Regions from separate parts of the Streptomyces desertarenae genome, predicted to be linked through region 2. Evidence: riboswitches for the same ligand, from Rfam matches in the RefSeq annotation. Region 2 holds a riboswitch; the other holds the start of a gene.

Region 1 (3,685 bases), on a different contig from region 2:
CCTGACGGCCGCGCAGAACGTCTGCCTGCCCATGCAGCTGGCCCGTGACCGGGTGCCGCGGCGGCAGCGGGCCGGACGGGTCCGGGAGCTGCTGGAGCTGCTCGGCGTCGGCCACTGCCACGATCGCCGGCCGGAGCGGATGTCCGGCGGTGAGCAGCAGCGCGTGGCCATCGCCGTGGCGCTGGCCAACTCCCCGGCCCTGCTGCTGGCCGACGAGCCGACCGGCGAGCTGGACTCGCGGTCGGCGGACGAGATCCTCGCGGCCATGCGCACGGTCAACGAGGAGCTGGGCACCACCGTCCTGATCGTCACGCACGACGCGTCGGTCGCCTCGGCCGTCCGCCGCACCGTCGCCATCCGCGACGGGCGGACCTCCTCGGAGGTGCTGCGCCGGGCGGCGGTCGACGAGCACGGCACCGAGGTCGTGGTGGCCCAGGAGTACGTCACGGTCGACCGGGCGGGCCGTCTCCAGTTGCCGGCCGGGTTCGCCGAGAAGCTGGCGATCCGCAACCGGGCCCGCGTCGCCCTGCAGCCGGACCACATCACCGTCCACCGGGACGACTCCCATGCCGGGTAGGCCGGCGAAGCGCAGACCGACGACCGCGGAGGCGGAGGACGACATGCCCGTGAGCAGCGCCGGGACGCCCGCACGGGGCGAGCGGGAGCGGACGGGACCGGAGGCGATGGTCACCGTACGGGGCCTGGTGCGCACCTACGGCGGCGGACCGGCCGCCGTGCACGCCCTGCGCGGGGTGGACCTGGAGGTGCCGCGGGGCGAGCTGGTGGCCGTCCGCGGGCCCTCGGGCGTGGGGAAGACGACGCTGCTGAACCTGGTCGGCGGCCTGGACCGGCCCGACGGCGGGCAGGTCGTGGTGGACGGCACCGACCTGTCCCGGGCCGGTGAGAAGCGGCTGCTGCGGCTCCGGCGCGAGCGGATCGGGTTCGTCTTCCAGAACTTCGGGCTGGTCCCCGTTCTGACCGCGGCGGAGAACGTGGGCGTCCCGCTGAGGCTGCTCCGCACCCCCTGGCGCGAGCGCGAGGAGAGGGTGGGGCACCTGCTCTCCCTGGTCGGACTGGCCGAGCACGCCGCCCAGCGGCCCGGGGAACTCTCCGGCGGCCAGCAGCAGCGGGTGGCGATCGCCCGGGCGCTGGCGAATCGCCCGGCGCTGCTGATCGCGGACGAGCCGACGAGCCAGCTGGACGCGGAGACCCGCCGGGTGGTGACGGACCTGCTGCGCGCCGCGGTGGAGGACGAGGGCGCCACCGCCCTGGTGACCACGCACGACGAGGACCTGCTGGAGCGCGCGGACCGGGTGTTCGAGCTGCGGGACGGCCTGCTGGCCGGGGAGGCGGAGGGGGCCGGGCAGCGGTGAGGACGGTCCCGGGCCCGCCGGACACCGGGGCGGCGGGGCGGTAATCCAGTGAATCGGGCTGTTTTCTCCCGCCTGGGAGATAGAACCGATAGGCGCGCAATGGGGCGATATGAGCGAGCGGCCGCCGAAGGTGTGCCGGGAGTCACACATGCGGCCTCCTCCGCCTTCCCGGAATGGAAGATCGATATTCCCTCCCTTCGGACTGTCCGCCGTGAGCGGGTATCTGACCGCCTTTCGATTCCTCCGGGGTGCCGCGCCCCGGTGAAGATCCTGTGCGCACCGCGGTCGAAATCCACGGCTCGGTGACACATTCGCGGACCGCGGCTTTTCCGTCCCTTGTCTCCGTGAATCGGTTGTGTTTATGTGTCCTCGCCTCCGCTGCATCGCGGGGGTTCCACCGCCGGGACGCCGAATCCTGCCGCCCGGCCGGTGGAGGGAGCGCAGTCGACCGCGGCAGGAGCGGGGAAACCGAGTAAGTGCCGTGACCGCGCGTTTTCCGGCGGTCCGGCTCGGGGTGAAGCCTTGTCTCCGGGTGCCCTTGGGCACCGGGGAGAGGCCGGGCTGCTCCGGCCCGAATCCGACAGCTAACCTCGCAGGCGTGGGAGAGGACTCACACCCATGTCTCGTGGTCGCCACCGCCGTCCGCGCAAGCCCCTGATAACCCGTCAACTCTCCCGCATCTCCCTGGTCGCCGCGGCCGGCGGCGCGGGAATCGCGGCTCCGGTGGTCGCCGCGGGGAGCGCCAACGCGGCCTCCGTCTCCGTGTGGGAGAAGGTCGCCGAGTGCGAGAGCAGCGGCAACTGGTCCGTCAACACCGGGAACGGCTACTACGGCGGGCTGCAGTTCTCGCAGTCCAGCTGGGAGGCCGCCGGCGGCACCCGGTACGCCCAGCGCGCCGACCTGGCCACCAAGGAGCAGCAGATCGCCGCCGCCGAGAAGCTGCTCGAACTCCAGGGCCCGGGGGCCTGGCCCACCTGCGGCCCCGCGGCCGGACTCGGCCGGGACGGCAGCACGCCCGGCAACGACCCCGCCCCGCAGACGGGCTCCGCCGCCCCGGCCGGGAAGAGCGGCGGGAAGGGGAAGACCGCAGCCGCGGACTCCTACACCGTCGTCAGCGGCGACACCCTCCACGGGATCGCCACCGACCACGGCGTCGAGGGCGGCTGGGAGGCCGTCTACGAGGCCAACCGGGAGACCGTGGGCGCCGACCCGCACCTGATCCTCCCCGGTCAGGAGCTCACCCTGCGGACGGACCGGACCGGTGCCGACCGCGCCGACCGCTCGCAGCGCGCGCAGGCGGGCCCCGACGCCCGGCAGACCGCGCAGCAGCCCGCCGAGAGCTACCCGGACAACCTGGACGGCTGGATCCGCGAGGCCCTGGCCATCATGCGGGCCAACGGCATCCCCGGCACCTACGAGGGGATCCACCGCAACATCATGAGGGAGTCGGGCGGCAACCCGAACGCGGTCAACAACTGGGACATCAACGCCCAGCGCGGCACCCCCTCCATCGGCCTGCTCCAGGTCATCAAGCCGACCTTCGACGCCTACCACGTCGCGGGCACGGCCGACAGCCAGTACGACCCGGTGGCCAACATCGTGGCGGCCTGCAACTACGCGGCCGACCGCTACGGCTCGATTGACAACGTCAACGGCCCGTACTGATCCGCACCGACCGGTCCCGGCCGCCCGGTGCCGCCCTCCCGCACGGGGCGGCGCCGGGCGGCCGCGGCCGTCCCGGCCGCGGGGCGGGCCCGCCGGGCGCCCCGGAGGGGCCGGAGGGGCAGGGTCCCTTAGAGGGAGGGCCGGTCACGGGATATCTTGATGTCGAGCAATGTTGCAGACGTGGAGCGGAGCACACGGTGACTGACTCGACCATCATCTACACACACACCGACGAGGCCCCGGCCCTGGCGACCTATTCGTTCCTGCCGGTGATCGAGGCCTACGCCTCCAAGGCCGGTGTCGCCGTGGAGAGCCGTGACATCTCCCTGGCGGGCCGGATCATCGCGCTCTTCCCCGAGTACCTCAAGGAGGAGCAGCGGATCGGTGACGCGCTCTCCGAACTCGGCGAGCTGGCCAGGACCCCCGGCGCGAACATCATCAAGCTGCCCAACATCTCGGCCTCGATCCCGCAGCTGAAGGCCGCGATCGCCGAACTGCAGGAGCAGGGGTACGCCCTGCCGGACTACCCGGACGACCCCAGGACCGACGAGGAGCGCGAGATCCGCGCCCGCTACGACAAGGTCAAGGGCAGCGCCGTCAACCCGGTGCTGCGCGAGGGCAACTCCGACCGCCGCGCCCCCGCCTCG
Region 2 (3,685 bases):
CCTGCCTGACGGCCTCCAGGATCAGGTCGAGGGCCTCGCGGTTGGAGCCCAGGTCCGGGGCGAAGCCGCCCTCGTCGCCCAGGCCGGTGGAGAGACCGCGCTCCTTCAGCACCTTCTTGAGGGTGTGGTAGACCTCGGTGCCCCAGCGCAGGGCCTCGGAGAAGGACTCCGCGCCGATGGGGGCGATCATGAACTCCTGGATGTCGACGTTGGAGTCCGCGTGGGCGCCGCCGTTGAGGATGTTCATCATCGGCACCGGCAGCAGGTGCGCGTTCGGGCCGCCGAGGTAGCGGAAGAGCGGCAGGTCCGAGGCCTCGGAGGCGGCGTGGGCGACGGCCAGCGAGACGCCCAGGATGGCGTTGGCGCCGAGCGAGGACTTGTCCGGGGTGGCGTCCAGGTCGAACATCGCCTGGTCGATCAGGCGCTGCTCGGTGGCGTCGTAGCCGACCAGCTCCGGGCCGATCTGCTCGATCACGGCGAGGACGGCCTTCTCGACGCCCTTGCCGCCGTAGCGGCTCTTGTCCCCGTCGCGCAGCTCGATGGCCTCGAAGGCGCCGGTCGAGGCACCGGACGGGACGGCGGCACGACCGGTGCTGCCGTCGTCGAGGCCGACCTCGACCTCGACCGTGGGGTTGCCTCGCGAGTCGAGGATCTCGCGGGCCACTACGACGTCGATGGACGGCACGAGGGTCTCCTTCGTGTGTGTCGGGCATGTGTGTGAGGTCTCAGTGCCCTGAGCCTATCCGGCCCGTGCGCGCCCCCCTGCCGACAGCCCGTGCCATACGGCGGAACGGTGGATGAAATCGCAGCTCAGAGGGGATTGAAGGATTTTGTTTCCATGTTGAATAAACCCGGTGCGGCGCGCCTTCCCCCGAAGGGGGCGGCGTGCCGCACCGGGACGTGGCGGGATCAGACCCTGAGCTGCTGACCGGGGAAGATCAGGTTGGGGTCGTCGCCGACGACGTCCCTGTTCTCCTCGTACACCTGCTGCCAGGTGGTGCCGTGGGCGGCGGCGATGGCGCGGAGCGTGTCGCCGGACCGCACCGTGTAGGTGCCCCCGGCCTCCTCGGTGCTCCCGTCCTTCCCGGCGGTGGCCCCGTCCTTCCCGGCGGTGGTCCCGGCGTTCCCGGCGGACTCGGCGTTCCCGGCGGCACCGGCCCTCTCGGCGCCCGCGGCCTGCTGCGCGTCGGGCCGCGACTGCTCCTGCGCCCGGGGCCGCCGGGCGGGGGGGTGCGAACGGGATTCCTGCTGCCCGGACCGCTCCCCGGCGCCGCCGGGGTCCACGTCCGCCGCCGGCCCGCCGGCGGTGAGGCCGCCCTCGTCCGCGCAGGCCCAGGCGCGCGGGCCCTGCAGGGCCAGCAGGCGCTCGGCCACCGCGATCTGCTGCTCCCTGGTGGCCAGGTCCGCGCGCGGCGCGTACCGGGTGCCGCCGGCGGCCTCCCAGCTGGACTGCGAGAACTGCAGCCCGCCGTAGTAGCCGTTCCCGGTGTTGATCGACCAGTTGCCGCCGGACTCGCACCGGGCCACCCGCTCCCAGGTGTCCACGGGGGCCGCCGAAGCTCCCGGCGCGCCCGCCACCGGGGCGGCGATGGCGGCGCCCGTCAGGGCGGCGGCGCGGACGGCTCGGACGGTACGACTGTCGTGACCCTTGCCAGTGAACAGCATCGACGTCCCTCTCACCGACGCCTGCGAGGTGAGCTGTCGGGTTCGGGCAGTGAGCAACCCGGCCGCGGGGACGCGGTGTCCCGTGCGGCTTCACCCCAAGCCGCCGCTTTCCGTGCGCACGGTCGCTTCCGTGTGCGCGGTCCGCGGCGGCGCCTACCTGGTTCCCCCGCTCCTGCCATCGGCGCTGGCGCGACGACTACCCCACCGGCCGCCGGCAGGATTCGGCGCTGCGGTCGGTGGCACTCGCGGTCGCGAGCGAGACGACGGTAAACACACCGGGGCACACACCTCAAAGCACGTCAGATCCCAACCAAGAGGGCATGTTGCTCCAATAGTGATGAATCACCGCAGGTCAGGCGAGTGACGTTAGGCCCGGCGGGAGGGACACGCCGTGGTACGCCGGGTGGGTCATCCGGCGGCACCCTTTCGGGTTCAGCCGAGGCTGAGTTCCTGGCCCGGCAGGATCAGGTCCGGATCCTCGCCCACCACCTCGCGGTTGTTCTCGTACAGCTCGCTCCAGCCGCCCTCGACCTCGTGCCGGAGGGAGATCGACACCAGCGAGTCGCCGGGCTGCACCCGGTACTCCGGCTCCGGTACGCCGAGTTCCAGGCCGCCCGCGAAGCCCGCGCGCGCGGAGCGGTCGGTGCGCCGCTCCTCCGCGGAGCGCTCCTCCTGCGCGGTCCCGCGGCCGTCCTCCCGGCCGTCCTCCGCCTGCCGCCGCTCCTGTTCCAGCTCGCCCGGGTCGCGCTCGCCGCGGTGCCTGCCGGTGCCCTCGCGGGGGGCGCCGCCGGTCTCCTCGGCCCGGCCGGCCCCGGCGGACGCCCCGTCATCCGCCGCGTCCGCACCGCCGTCCGCACCGCCGTCCGCGCCGGCACCGTCCGCTCCGGAGCCTCCGGCGGCCCCGTCCCCGCCGCTCCCGGCGCCGTCCGCGGGGCCCTCCGCACCGGCGCCGTCCGCGGGTTCCTCCGCGCCGGACCCGTCCTCGCCGGCCCCGGCCGCGGGCTTCTCCGTGCCGGAGCCGTCCGCGGCGCCGGAGCCGTCCGACGGGGCGTCGCGGACGTCGCCTCCGGGAGGCAGCAGGAGGCCCGGGTCGATGGCGGGCGCCTCGCCGGTGGTGTCGTGGCGCAGCCCGGCGTTGATGCCGCAGGAGGGCCAGGCGTCCGGCCCCTGGTCGGCGAGGATCTTCTCGGCGACCGCGATCTGCTGGCTGCGGCTGGCGAGGTCGGGGCGCTCCGCGTAGGCGGTGCCGCCGTACTGCTCCCAGGTCTCCTGGGTGAGTTGGAGGCCGCCGTAGTAGCCGTTGCCGGTGTCGGCGCTCCACAGCCCGCCGCTCTCGCACTGCGCGACCTTGTCCCAGGTGTCGAGGTCGGCCGCCTGTGCGCCCGACGCCCCGAGCAGGGGCATCGCGATTCCCGCGCCGGTCACGCCGGCGGTGACGAAGATGGCGGGAGCCTGGCGGGGGCGGCGGTGTCTACCGTTCCCGGAGAGCATGTGTGGGGCCTCTCGTGCGTGGGGAGCCAACAGGGTTGAGCAGTTGACGGCTGAAGGTAGCGCCCCGGTACGATCATCACAAGCCAGTGTCACGCAGATCACGCTCAGGTCACACAGGTGACTGCGCGTCACCTGGGCACCGGTTCGAACTCCACCGGGAGTTCCCGCAGCCCCCGCATGATGAGGCCGCCGCGCCACCGCAGTTCGGCCGGATCGGCCGCGAGCCGCAGGTCGGGCAGGCGTCCCAGCAGGGACGACAGAGCCGTCCGCCCCTCCAGCCGGGCCAGCGGCGCGCCCAGGCAGTAGTGGATGCCGTGGCCGTAGCCGAGGTGGGGGTTGTCACGGCGCGTGAGGTCGAGCGTGTCGGGGTCGCCGAACCTGTCGGGGTCGCGGTCGGCGGCGGCCAGCACCACCAGCACCGGCTCGCCGGTCCCGATCCGCTGCCCGCCGATCGTCAGCGGCTCGGTGGCGAACCGCCAGGTCGCCAGTTCCACCGGGCCGTCGTAGCGCAGCAGTTCCTCCACCGCCG

The links. A riboswitch is a leader RNA that binds a small molecule or an ion and turns the genes downstream of it on or off. The one in region 2 is predicted to bind cyclic di-AMP.
Region 1: another riboswitch for cyclic di-AMP. It lies ahead of ACFSJS_RS08295 (transglycosylase family protein); the one in region 2 lies ahead of ACFSJS_RS23730 (transglycosylase family protein).

The regions. Positions count from the first base shown of each region.
Region 1 is NZ_JBHUFU010000004.1:57,188-60,872, reverse strand. It holds gene ACFSJS_RS08305 (ABC transporter ATP-binding protein) at 1-577, shown strand, start outside; gene ACFSJS_RS08300 (ABC transporter ATP-binding protein) at 621-1,373, shown strand; cyclic di-AMP (ydaO/yuaA leader) riboswitch at 1,780-1,980, shown strand; gene ACFSJS_RS08295 (transglycosylase family protein) at 1,992-3,038, shown strand; gene ACFSJS_RS08290 (NADP-dependent isocitrate dehydrogenase) at 3,236-3,685, shown strand, end outside.
Region 2 is NZ_JBHUFU010000017.1:84,226-87,910, forward strand. It holds gene eno (phosphopyruvate hydratase) at 1-685, opposite strand, end outside; gene ACFSJS_RS23730 (transglycosylase family protein) at 910-1,665, opposite strand; cyclic di-AMP (ydaO/yuaA leader) riboswitch at 1,669-1,865, opposite strand; gene ACFSJS_RS23735 (transglycosylase family protein) at 2,098-3,069, opposite strand; gene ACFSJS_RS23740 (cytochrome P450 family protein) at 3,285-3,685, opposite strand, start outside.